4 regions of the Pantoea sp. y20 genome follow, and region 4 is predicted to be linked to each of the others. Evidence: predicted binding sites of a transcription regulator. Region 4 holds the regulator's gene; each other region holds the start of a gene.
The links. The regulator Fur, encoded in region 4, represses iron uptake genes when iron is present. The targets are predictions, from matches to a motif close to ATAATAATGAGAACNACTATCAA.

Region 1 (3,129 bases), 2.0 Mb from region 4:
TCTGGCTGACGGGCGAGGGCGAAGCGGCGAAACTGCTGAGCGATTACTTCACCCAGGGACGCGGTGCACATACCGATTTCGTGCGCGCCGTAGCTTATTGGCATCAGAAATAACGCCAACGCCGCGCGCGCTGCCGCCTGTGTTGAATTTTGCCAGGTGGCAGACTACTATCAACCTCCCTTAATTAGCGCTCAGGAAGGCAATGAAACAGCAGCGGGATTTTCCATGGCAGTCCGATCACGCACAGCGCACCGTCTGTGCAGGCGCACGCAAGAAGCGTCGGGAGCGGATGCTGGATGCCAGCGATATCCGATTGTTAATGCTGCACTTTCTCGCCATCAGCTCTGCGCACGGGTATGAGCTGATTAAATCGGTTGAAGAGCTCTCCAAAGGGGAATATTCACCCAGCCCCGGCATTATCTATCCCAACCTTACGTTGCTCGAAGAGATGGATGCGATTCGCGTGGTCGATGCGCAGGCATCGCGTAAAGCCTATGCGCTGAATGAAGGCGGCGAGGCGCTGCTGGCGGAGAATCGTGACAATGTGAATGCGATTATCGAGCGCTTAACCTCGCTGGCGATTTTGGTGAATAACCGCAGCATTCCGCAGGTCGAACAGGCGATTCATCTGATCAAACACACCTTGAATCATCGTCTGGCGCAGGAAGAGATTTCGGATGAGGCGCTGGAGATCGTGATCAGCGCGCTGCAGGAAGCGGCGGAAAAAATCGCTAAAAGTTAGCAGGTTGCCATGAATGACGACCTTAGGTGCGTGTACATCCGTTTATTCCGATAACGCACGAACCCCAAATCAACTCTTCTTCTTATCCACATGCCCTAACGCGCGATCCGGCCAGCAGACGTCGCGCACGCGCTGCTTCAGCGCTGCCGCATCCGGGAATCCGCCTTCCTGCTTACGCTCCCAAATCACCTGACCATCAATGGTAATCTCAAACACGCCGCCGGTTCCCGGCTGTAGCGTTACCGCTCTTAAATCCTCGGCAAAGGTATGCAGCAACTCCTGCGCCATCCAGGCGGAACGCAGCAGCCAGTTACATTGTGTGCAGTAATGAATGGTAATCGCTGGTTTTTGTGACATAACGTGTCTCATTTAGATAATGAAGTTAACAAAATGTGCGGTCCAAGATACATCTTAGCTTACTGCTAGTTGATAATGATTACCACTTGCATTACATTCCTTTCGACATCATTTATTACAAAAAATAAGTCCATAATTTTTGCGGTCTTTTAACCAAGGTCCGTACTTTCCGGCAGCAAGCAAGTGAGCGAATACTAACAATTAACCAGGTATTTCGCGCATGTCTTCACTCTTTCAGGGAACAGCCCAGCAACGTCTTTTCAAAGTTGCCATCTTATCTTCAGCTATTCATGCCGCTTGCAGCTTTGCCGCCAGCGATAGCACCAGCAATGGACCGGTTCTCACCGTCACCGCGCCAAAACAGCAGGCCGGCAATAAAACCACCATCACAGCACAAGAGCTGCAAAAACGCGGTGCGAACGATTTCGGTTCGATCATGCGTTATGAGCCGCTGATCAGCGCCACCGGATCCAGCGGCGGATCCTCTGCCGGTAAAAGCGGTTTCGACCGCGCGGGTTACACCGGTTACAACATTCGTGGTCTGGAGAGTAATCGCGTCGGCATGGATATCGACGGCATTCCGATTCCCGATGCCACCGGCCGCCCTTACGTCAGCCGCACCGGCAACAACACCTTTGGTATTGGCCGCGATTACATCGATCCCTACCTGTTCGGCAGCGTTGATATTGAGAAGGGCGCCACGGCGGTGGATCAGCCGAATACCTCGATTGGCGGTAACGTCTCGTTCCACAATAAAACCGCTGACGATTACCTTAGCAGCGACAAAAATACTTATTTCGGTTACCAGAGCGATTACGACTCATCGAATCGCAGCTGGCACAACGGCATCACCGCCGCTGCTGGCGATGATGAGCTGCGCGGCCTGTTTGTTTACAGCCGTCGCGATGGCCAGGAAACCCGCAACAACAGCGACGCGAAACAGGCTTATCCGGCCAACTGGCACTCTGACGCCTTTATGACGTCCGGGATCTGGCAGCCGAACGATCAGCACAAGCTGAGCGCTACCTTTGATTACTACCACAAAACCAACCACAGCCATTACGATACCTGGGACACCAGCGGCAACACCGTTTGGGGCACCGCGCAGCAGCAGAGCGATACGCGCCGCTGGGGCATCAATCTGGCGGATGAGTGGACGCCGTACAACGACTTTATCGATACGCTGACCACGCGCCTTTACTGGCAGCAAACTCAGGCGCACGACAATACCTATCTGCCGACCAGCGCCAGCCAGTACGGCTTTGTCTATTCCGATTTCAACGTCGATAGCTATGGCTTCGACACGCGCGGCACCAAAACGCTGGGCCGCCACGAGCTGAGTGCCGGTGTCAATGCGCGCCTCGACAACAGCGAGCGTCCGTTCCGCCAGGAGCCAGCGCCGAGCGCCTTTAGCGCCATCACCCAACCGCAGTCTGACAGCCGCACTTTTGCGGTGGCAGGATACCTGCAAGATAAGATCAATTTCGATCTTGATAGCCACAACTTCGCGGTCATCCCCGGCGTGCGCGTGATGTATCAAAGCACTAAGCCGAAAAATCTCGGCGATCTCACCACCGGCAGCACGGTGCTGACCGAAGAGCAGGTTGATGCGCTGTATGGCAAAACTAACTCCGATACGCAGGTGCTGCCATCGCTGACTTTCCAGTACGATTTAACGCCATCGCTGACCACCTATCTGCAATACAAACGCGGCGTGCAGTTCCCCACCACCAGCCAGCTGTATGGCTCATGGAACCTGGGTTCCAGCTATGCGGGTAGCGCGCAATATGCGCTGATTGGTAACACCGATCTGAAAACCGAAACCAGCAACAACTTTGAGTGGGGCCTGAAAGGCCAGGCGACAGAAGGTGTAACGGTCAACACCTCGGTGTTCTATAACCAGTACAAAAACTTCATCGCCTACACCCGCTATCGCCGCGCCACCAATCCGGAGATGTTCGTCAACGTTCCGAGCAACATCTACACCAGCTATCAGGCTGAAAACCGCGATAAGGCCTACATTTATGGTG
Region 2 (3,129 bases), 690 kb from region 4:
CTCTAGCAAACGCATCCGCCGCGCCAGCAGCGCCATCAACAGTAACGCCAGCAGCAGTACCGCAATCACCGGCGGCGTTTTTGCCCAGGTAATGCCGTTGAGCGATCCGGCGCTCCACAAGCCCGCACTCAGCGCCGACTCCAGCGAGGCGCTGATAATCAGCCAGGAATTCAACGCCATCAGCAGCGCGCGCACGCTGATGCCGACGATAATCAGCCGGAAGGTCTCTACGCCGTTGCGCCAGGCAAACAGATAGACCAGCGCCGCCGTGGCGATGCCGCCAATCAACGCTGCGCCGGTCATCGCCGTGACGCTTTGATTAAACAGCACCAGCGCCACCAGCACGCCGCTGTAAGCGCCGGTGTTGAAACCGAGAATGTCCGGGCTGCCGAGCGGATTACGCAGCAGCGACTGGAAAATTGCGCCGCTGATGCCTAACGCCGCACCAATCAGCAGCGCCATTAGCACGCGCGGCAAGCGCCATTCCAGCACGATCAGTTTGACGTTGCTGGCGCCCTGCCCGAGCAGAATTTGCCAGATTTGATCACTGCTGATCTGCAATGCACCGCGCGTCATCGCCATATAAGCCAGCAGAGCGCAGGCGCACAGCAGCCAAAGCGTATGTAACCCGACACGACGCGTCATAGTGCACCCCGGCCCAATTTACGGCGCACCAGCGCAATCAGCATCGGCGCACCGAGCATCGCCGTGACGATGGAAACCCGCAGCTCGCCCGCCACCAGCAGGCGGCCAAGGATATCGGCGGCGAGCAGCAGAATCGGCGTGATCAGCGCGGTCGCAGGCAGCATCCAGCGGTGATCGTTGCCCACCAGCCAGCGGGCAAAGTGCGGCGTCATTAAACCGACAAAGGCAATCGGGCCCACCGCCGCGGTGGCTGCGCCGCACAGCAGCGCAATCGCCAACAGGCCAAGCAGTTGGGTGCGCGCCACCCGCGTGCCGAGCGCGGTCGCCATGTCGCCACCCATACTCAAACTGTTCAGCGCCTGCGATAGCGCAATGGCCACCACGCTGCCGATCAGCACCGCCGGGAACAGCGTGCGCAGCGTGGTGAAATTGCGAATATCCAGCGAGCCGCTGTGCCAGAAGCGCAGATGATCGTAGATGTCGGGATTGAGCAGCGACAGGCCAGAGGTTAATCCTTCCAGCACCGCGCCCAGCGCCACGCCGGCCAGCGTCAGACGCACCGGATTGACACGCCCGCCGCCAATCGCGCCGGTCATCGCCACCAGCACGGACGCCAGCAGCGCGCCGCCAAAGGCGAAGCCGAGCCAATCCACCGGCGAGTCAGCACCGAACAGCGCAATGCCAATTACCACCGCGAAACCTGCTCCGGCGTTGACGCCAAGAATGCCGGGATCGGCCAGCGGATTGCGCGTCAGGCTCTGCATCAACGCACCAGCGAGGCCGAGCGCCACGCCCGCCAGCAAACCGGCCAGCGTACGCGGCAGGCGCGCGTCACGCACAATGACGCACTCCGCGCTGTGACAGGAGGTGGTAAGCGAATGATAAACATCGGGAAGCGGTATTGATTTTGCCCCCAGCATTAAGCTGAGCGCGATGAGGAGCAAGAGCAGAATCCCTGAGCCTGCTAATGCACGAATCTGGCGCATAGCGTTCTAAACCTTCACTGTTCAACGTCGTTGCATGCGCGATGTAACTTGATAATGGTTATCGTTATTACTCGCGTTCAGCTATGTTACCATGACTCGCCTCGCGGACGATGAGGAAAATTGGTGCAATAAGGCGAACACATGAACAAATCTTCCCACTTTATCGATCTCTCGCTGCTGAAAACTCACCCGGCTTTTCGCGCGGTGTTTATCGCGCGTTTTATCTCGATTGTCGCGCTCGGCATGCTCGCTGTGGCGGTGCCGGTGCAGATTCAGCACATGACCCATTCACCGCTGCTGGTGGGCTTGGCGGTGACGCTGGCCGCTGCCGGCATGTTTATCGGCCTGCTCACCGGCGGCGTTTTGGCGGATCGCCATGAACGCAAAAAGCTGATTTTGTTTGCCCGATCCACCTGCGGCTTAGGTTTTATCGCGCTGGCGATTAACGCCGCGCTGCCAGAACCCTCTCTGATCGCGGTTTATCTGCTGGGTTTCTGGGATGGTTTTTTCGGCGCGATTGGCGTCACCGCGCTGCTGGCGGCGACGCCCGCGCTGGTCGGTAGGGAAAACATTATGCAGGCGGGCGCTATCACCATGTTGACGGTGCGCTTCGGCTCCATTTTATCGCCCGCGATTGCTGGTCTGGTGATTGCTCACGGCGGCGTGACGTGGAACTACGCACTCGCTGCCTTTGGCACCTTACTTACCGTGTTAACGCTGCTGAAATTGCCCACTTTGCCGCCGCCGCCACAACCGCGTGAACATCCGCTGAAATCCCTCGCCGCTGGCGTGCAGTTTCTTTTCGCCAGCCCGATTGTCGGCATGGTGGCGCTGATTGGCGCATTAGTCACGCTGGCCAGCGCGGTGCGCGTGCTCTATCCGTCGCTTGCGCCGCATTGGTCAGTGAGCGCTGACCAGCTTGGCCTGATGTATGCCGCCGTGCCGCTCGGCGCAGCTATCGGCGCGTTCACCAGCGGTAAACTGAAACACGCCGCGCGTCCCGGACAGCTGGTGCTCGGCAGTGCGATTGCAGCGTTTGTCGCGTTGGGTTTGTTTAGCCAGATGCCGAACCTGCCGCTGGCGTTAGCCTGTTTAGTCGCTTTCGGTTACTTCAGCGCCATCAACAGCCTGGTGCAGTACGCGATGATTCAGGCATTAACGCCAGATCATCTGTTAGGCCGCATCAACGGCTTGTGGACCGCGCAGAACGTGACCGGCGATGCGATTGGTGCGGCGGTGATTGGTGCGATGGGTTCATGGCTGCTGCCACCGCAGGCCGCCGCGGTATTTGGCTTTACGTCGGCGCTGCTCGGCATCGTGATGTGGTGGGTGATGGGCCGTTTACGTCGTTACCATCCGCCAGCACCGGAGCTGACGGAACAGGCATCATGATTTAACGAACAGCTTCTCCAGACGCGCCAGTAGATTGCTGGCGCTGTAGTAATCAAGACGGAAGGAATCGACGCCCAGCTCGTAAACCTGCTTGCCCTGCACCGCC
Region 3 (3,129 bases), 480 kb from region 4:
GTGGTGTTCTCGTTATCCGCCCACTGTTTGCCGATATAGCGCACACCCGTACCGGCGCTCAAGCCGTAGTCAAACTGATAATGTCCCCACAACGATGCCATGCTGTTCGGCGTCACATACGGTGTATGGCCATCGTTACCGTCCACCGAATCTTTAAAGCGCAGATGATTTAGCGTGTAGCCGGCGATGGTGCTAAAACGCGACGTCAGCTGATTACGCGCCTCAAGTTCAATGCCCTGCGAATGCACTTTGCCCGACGGCGTGTAAGTGCCGTCCAGCACGTTACGGTTGGCGACATCGTCCTGGGTCAAATCGTACACCGCGATTGAGTACATATCGCGCGTGCCCAGCGGCTGATATTTCACGCCCGCTTCATACTGCTCTGACGTAGTCGGTTTTAGCTGATTGCCGAAAGGATCGGTTAACGAAGCCGGCGTTATTGCCTGGCTCCAGCTGACATAAGGCGAGATGCCGTTCTCGAAGGCATATAGCAGCGCAGCGCGGCCGCTGATGTGATCGTCCTGACGACGGCTGGTGCCGTTTTCCGACACGATGCGATCGTAGCGTCCCGACAAATCCAGATGCCAGCGATCAAGCTGCAACTCATCCTGCAGATACAAACCGGTTTGATAGTAGCGGCGCGTCTGCGATGTCCAGTCGAAGTCCGGCATGATGCCCACTTCTTCGCCGTTCCACGCATTCAGCGCGCTGGCAGCACCGCTGGCTTTGGTGATGTCGTTTTTATAGCGATGGTATTCCGCGCCCAGCGTCACGCGATGCTGAACCGCGCCGGTAGCGAAATCAGCCTGCAAGCGGTTGTCGTTGGCCCACGCGCTCAGCGATGAACGCTCACCGGAGTAGTAGCGGTTCAGCAGGTCTGGATTCGTTGCGTTCCAGCCAATCTGATAAACCTGATCGAGCTCGGTATTGGAGTGGCTGTAGCTGCCGGTGGAGTACACCGACCACACATCGTTGAAGCGATGCGAGAAGTCATAGCTGTAAATCTGTTCGCGACGTTTGAACTGATCGAGCGCAGTGTCACCTTCATAGAAACTGTCACTCAATTTGCGGTCATTATGGCTATAGAGCGTGCCTTCCGCCGGTACCGAGCCGTGATAGCCGCCGGACGGATCTTTCTGCAGGTAGGCGCGCAGCACTAAGTTGGTATCTTCACTTGGCTGCCACATCAGCTGTGGCGAAATCGCATATTTCTCTTCGCGGGTGTGATCGTATTGGGTATCGCTGTTGCGCGTAATGCCGGTTACGCGAAATGCCCACTGATCGTTGATGGCGTTGGTGTAATCAAAGGCGGCGTTATTGGTGGCGTTGGTGCCGGTCGCCAGGCGGAAGTGGCCCTCTTCAGCAAACTGCGGGCGCTTGCTCACCATATTCACCAATCCGCCCGGCACCGTTTGGCCGTAGAGCGCCGAGGAGGGACCTTTAATCACATCGATGCGGTCGAGGAACCAGTTATCCACCTGCAGGATGTTGAAGCTGCCGCCGTCACTCATCACGCGCAGGCCATCGAGGAAGGTGTTATCGACATCGCCGCCGTGGAAACCTCGCAGCGCGATGGTGTCATAACGCGTGGCCGCGCCGCCAAAGTTGGTGAAGACGCCCGGCGTGTAACCGAGCGCCTGATTGAGATCCTGCGCGCCCTGATCTTCCATCTGCTGACGCGTCACCACCGAAATTGACTGCGGGGTAGTGATCAGCGGCTGATCGCTTTTGCTGGCACCGCTGCTGCGCGTGGCGAGATAGCCCTGCGTCGGCGAGGTGGCGCTCTCTTGCGGTTGCGCTGTCACGACAATCGACTCTTCAGCGAAGCTTGCCGCGGGTAAAGCCAGCGCAAGCGCGCACAGTACGCGGCCACGTTTAAGGGTAAACAACGAGGTCATGAGAGGTTCCTGTTATTTTAATGGGAATAGCTATCGATATCAGATTGAGAATTATTATCTTTTGTCGCGAATGTTTCAAGATGTGAGTTTGTTGCTAGAGGGATGTGAGGAAAATGCACAGATGACAGGCACGAGCCGTAGCGGCGCGATTTATCGCGCATTGCACTGGCGAAACCTTACCCAGGTTCGGGTCGCGCAATAAATTGCGCCGCTACAGTAATGTGCGGTTGCCGGGCTACTTCGCCCGGCAGAATAGAGGTAATTACTTCGCGCTACTTAAAACCGGCATATTCGGGATATCGCCAGCGTTATTACAGGTTTTGTCTTTCGGGCAGTACTTATCAAGCAGCTTCAGCGTCACACCGTTGGTCCAGCCGAAGCCGTCCTGCAGCGGATATTCACCGCCGCCACCGCCGCCCAGCTGCGCGCCTTCAACCACGTATTTCTCGACCAGCTTATGTTCCTTGTCGTAGGTCGCCTGAACGTTCTGCAGGAAGCGCTGACCAATCTGTTGCGCCAACTTCGGCTGCTTGTAATGCTCCAGACCTTCCACCGCCACCCATTGCAGCGGCGCCCAACCGTTTGGTGCATCCCATTGCTGGCCGTTATTCACCGTGGTGGTCACCAGTCCGCCGGGTTTCAGCAGCTGTTTTTCAACTGCGGAAGCGGTGCGTTCAGCTTGCTTATCGCTCGCGAGCTGCATATAGAGCGGGAATAGCGTCGCAGCGGTCAGCTGTGAATGCACCTGCTTCTTCTGGAAATCGTAATCGGCGTACCAGCCTTTTTTCTCATCCCACAGGTAGCGATTGATCGCCGCCTGACGTTTCTCAGCATCCGCCGCGAACTGTTTAGCTTTGTCATCCTGCTTATCCAGTTTGGCAGCTTTAGATAATGTCTGTTCGAGGTGGAAAATCAGGCTGTTGAGATCAACCGGTGCCAGCTGCGTGGTACGGATGGACGCCAGATTGTGCGCATCGGTGAACCAGCGCGAACTGAAATCCCAGCCCGAAGCCGCGCCCGCACGCAAGTCGCGATAAACCTGCTGTTTATTGCGTTCCGGCGCTTTATTCGCGGTGTTGACGTCATCCAGCCAGGATTCGGTACGCGGCGCATCGCGATCGTCCCAGTAACGGTTAAGCAGCGTGCCGTCGCTGAGTTTAATCACCCGTTTGCTGGCCTGGCCGGCCGCCACTTTGTCGCTGTCCGCCATCCAGTAATCGTACTCTTTCTG
Region 4 (3,129 bases):
AAAAGAACAGACAGACCGCACTACGCTTGATCTCTTCGCAGACGAGCGGCGTCCTGGTCGCCCGAAAACCAGCCCGCTGACGCGTGATGAACAGTTACGCATCAACAAACGCAATCAGCTCAAGCGCGATAAAGTGCGTGGGCTGCGTCGTGTTGAGCTGAAGATGTCGAGCGAGGCGGTTGACGCCCTCAGCACGCTAGCCGATCAGCAAAACATCAGTCGCAGCGAATTGATTGAACAAATGCTGCTGGCACAGCTCAAACTGTCGTAACGCGCGAAGACCGCACGCTGGAACACAAAGTCACGGTTTTATACGTTCCGCACTTTTTACCGGTCTGCTATTATTCGCATAACTGTGCAGTCAACTGACTTACTTTCACAATCAGGATTTAAGAGGTTACCTAACCCATGGCAATCGTAGGCATTTTCTTCGGCAGCGATACCGGCAACACTGAAAACATTGCAAAGATGATCCAGAAACAACTGGGTAAAGATGTCGCCGAAGTGCATGACATTGCTAAGAGCACCAAAGAAGATCTCGAAGCGTTCGACATCCTGCTGCTGGGTATCCCAACCTGGTATTACGGCGAAGCGCAGTGTGACTGGGACGATTTCTTCCCGACGCTGGAAGAGATTGATTTCAATGGTAAGCTGGTAGCGCTGTTTGGTTGTGGCGATCAGGAAGATTACGCCGAGTACTTCTGTGATGCGATGGGCACTATCCGTGACATCATTGAGCCGAATGGTGCGGTGATCGTCGGTCACTGGCCAACCGAAGGCTATCACTTCGAAGCCTCTAAAGGCCTGGCCGATGACAAAAACTTCCTTGGTTTGGCCATTGACGAAGACCGTCAGCCGGAATTGACCAACGAACGCGTTGAGAAGTGGGTGAAGCAGATCTTTGATGAGCTGCAGCTGAAAGAGATTATTGAAGCTTAATTCCCTGCTCTGCCCGATGTGCGCACTGCCTCACATCGGGTAACGGAATTTCCTATAAAAATAATAGCTACGGTTTTTTAACTTTTCCCCGCAAATCTGTAGAATACCCGCAATGGTCATCCGCTTATTCCTCTGGCAGTAGAATGAGGCTGAGTGAAATGGAATCCAAAACCCAAGCGTCTTGAAGACGTTAGTGACGATATCCTTACAAACTTTGGTGATTAAGGACGTTGCCTTGGTTTTCATTTCACTGCTTGAGTTCTATAATGAGACGCAAATGAGAATGCGCGTTGACCTAAACATTCAAGGCCCCTGCGCCGCAAGTGACTAGCAAAGTAACAGGACAATATCCGCATGACTGACAACAACTCCGCATTGAAGAAGGCTGGCCTGAAAGTCACGCTACCCAGACTGAAAATTCTGGAAGTGCTTCAGGGACCCGGCCCAGAGTCCCATCACGTCAGTGCGGAAGATTTGTATAAGCGCCTGATTGATATGGGCGAAGAGATTGGTCTGGCAACGGTGTATCGCGTTCTTAACCAGTTTGACGACGCGGGCATCGTAACCCGTCACAACTTTGAAGGCGGCAAATCTGTCTTCGAACTGACTCAGCAGCATCACCACGATCACTTGATCTGCCTGGATTGTGGCAAAGTTATAGAATTCAGCGATGAATCAATCGAAACGCGTCAGCGTGAAATTGCCACTCGCCACGGCATTAAGCTCAGCAACCACAGCCTGTACCTGTACGGTCATTGTGCTTTGGGAGACTGCCGCGAAGACGATACGCTCCACGATAAGTAATTGAGTGTGCTATGCAGTATAAAAAAAACCGGCGCTTGAGCCGGTTTTTTTATGCCTGTAATCAGGCGACAAGCGTTTCCTGCAGGTAGCGCCAGCGCGGAATGGCGGTGCTGCAATCCAATACCGCCAGTGAAATGCGGCTCTGATTGATGCCGTTCATCATCTGTAATTCACGATACTGAATCGTCACTTCCTCGCTTTGCTGCGAGATGATGGCGTGCTCACTGGTGGCAATGCGCATGCCTTCACGCTGCCCCTGTAACTGGCGAAACAGCACTTCCATTTCATTGAGGTCCAATCGTTTGCCTTGCGGCGTGACCATTTTGAACTCGGGATGAAAGTGCGATAAAAACAGATCAATGCTGTCGTCACTGCCTTCCGCCTGATTGAAAATACGTTCAATAAGCTGATGTAAAACCACCACGCTATGCCTGGCTTCCTGGGCGAGAGTTGTCATTTTTTTTCCTTAGATAAGCCGCAGAGCACCGTCTGAGAGCGCATAGCCTACCTGAAAAAAAGTTTTTCACACTGCCAAATGGGTTAATTTTTCTAAAGTCAGAATAGTCGCAAATAGGGAATTAAAGGCGAATTGAGGCGTGCAGCATAAAAGGTCGTATCTGGCCAAATTGAGATAATAAAAAAGGGCGATTGCTCGCCCTTTCATGATCTTATCGTGCTCGCGACTAAAACTATTAATCGCCGATTTTTGCCCAGGTATCACGCAAACCTACGGTGCGGTTAAACACCAGCCTGGAGGGCTGTGAATAGACGCTATCAGCACAGAAATAGCCTTCACGTTCGAACTGGTACGGTGCCATCGAATCGGCAGCACGTAAACCAGGCTCAACGAAGCCCTGTTTGATTTCCAGTGAGTTTGGGTTGATGGTGGTGAGGAAATCCTCAGCCGCGCCCGGATTTGGCACACTGAACAGACGATCGTACAGGCGGAATTCCGCTGGCAGCGCGTGGATTGCAGAAACCCAATGGATAACACCTTTCACTTTACGGCCATCGGCCGGATCTTTGCTCAGCGTATCAACGTCGCAAGTACAATAGATGCAGGTAATATTGCCTTCAGCATCCTTCGCCACACGTTCGGCACGGATCACGTAAGCATTACGCAGACGCACTTCTTTACCCAGCACCAAACGCTTATACTGCTTGTTGGCTTCTTCACGGAAGTCAGCGCGATCGATCCACACTTCACGGCTGAATGGCACTTCACGCGTGCCCATCTCCGGTTTGTTCGGATGATTCGGCATAGTGATGATCTCATCGTGACCTGCAGGCAGGTTCTCGATCACCACTTTCAACGGATCCATTACCGCCATCGCACGCGGTGCGTTTTCATTGAGATCGTCACGAATGCACGATTCCAGTGAAGCC

Region 1: a site for Fur is predicted at 1,169-1,191, ahead of ACYAC5_RS15970 (TonB-dependent receptor domain-containing protein). Genes of this name have one in related genera too.
Region 2: a site for Fur is predicted at 1,680-1,702, ahead of entS (enterobactin transporter EntS). Genes of this name have one in related genera too.
Region 3: a site for Fur is predicted at 1,913-1,935, ahead of ACYAC5_RS08190 (TonB-dependent siderophore receptor). Genes of this name have one in related genera too.

What each region holds. Positions count from the first base shown of each region.
Region 1 covers NZ_CM142816.1:3,452,989-3,456,117, reverse strand. The annotation lists gene ACYAC5_RS15985 (siderophore-interacting protein) at 1-113, shown strand, start outside; gene ACYAC5_RS15980 (PadR family transcriptional regulator) at 203-742, shown strand; gene ACYAC5_RS15975 (Rdx family protein) at 812-1,099, opposite strand; gene ACYAC5_RS15970 (TonB-dependent receptor domain-containing protein) at 1,320-3,129, shown strand, end outside.
Region 2 covers NZ_CM142816.1:570,615-573,743, reverse strand. The annotation lists gene fepG (iron-enterobactin ABC transporter permease) at 1-645, opposite strand, end outside; gene fepD (Fe(3+)-siderophore ABC transporter permease) at 642-1,631, opposite strand; gene entS (enterobactin transporter EntS) at 1,773-3,023, shown strand; gene fepB (Fe2+-enterobactin ABC transporter substrate-binding protein) at 3,018-3,129, opposite strand, start outside.
Region 3 covers NZ_CM142816.1:1,741,648-1,744,776, forward strand. The annotation lists gene ACYAC5_RS08190 (TonB-dependent siderophore receptor) at 1-1,898, opposite strand, end outside; gene treA (alpha,alpha-trehalase TreA) at 2,161-3,129, opposite strand, start outside.
Region 4 covers NZ_CM142816.1:1,258,210-1,261,338, reverse strand. The annotation lists gene ybfE (LexA regulated protein) at 1-271, shown strand, start outside; gene fldA (flavodoxin FldA) at 409-939, shown strand; gene fur (ferric iron uptake transcriptional regulator) at 1,294-1,743, shown strand; gene ACYAC5_RS05800 (hypothetical protein) at 1,805-2,200, opposite strand; gene glnS (glutamine--tRNA ligase) at 2,436-3,129, opposite strand, start outside.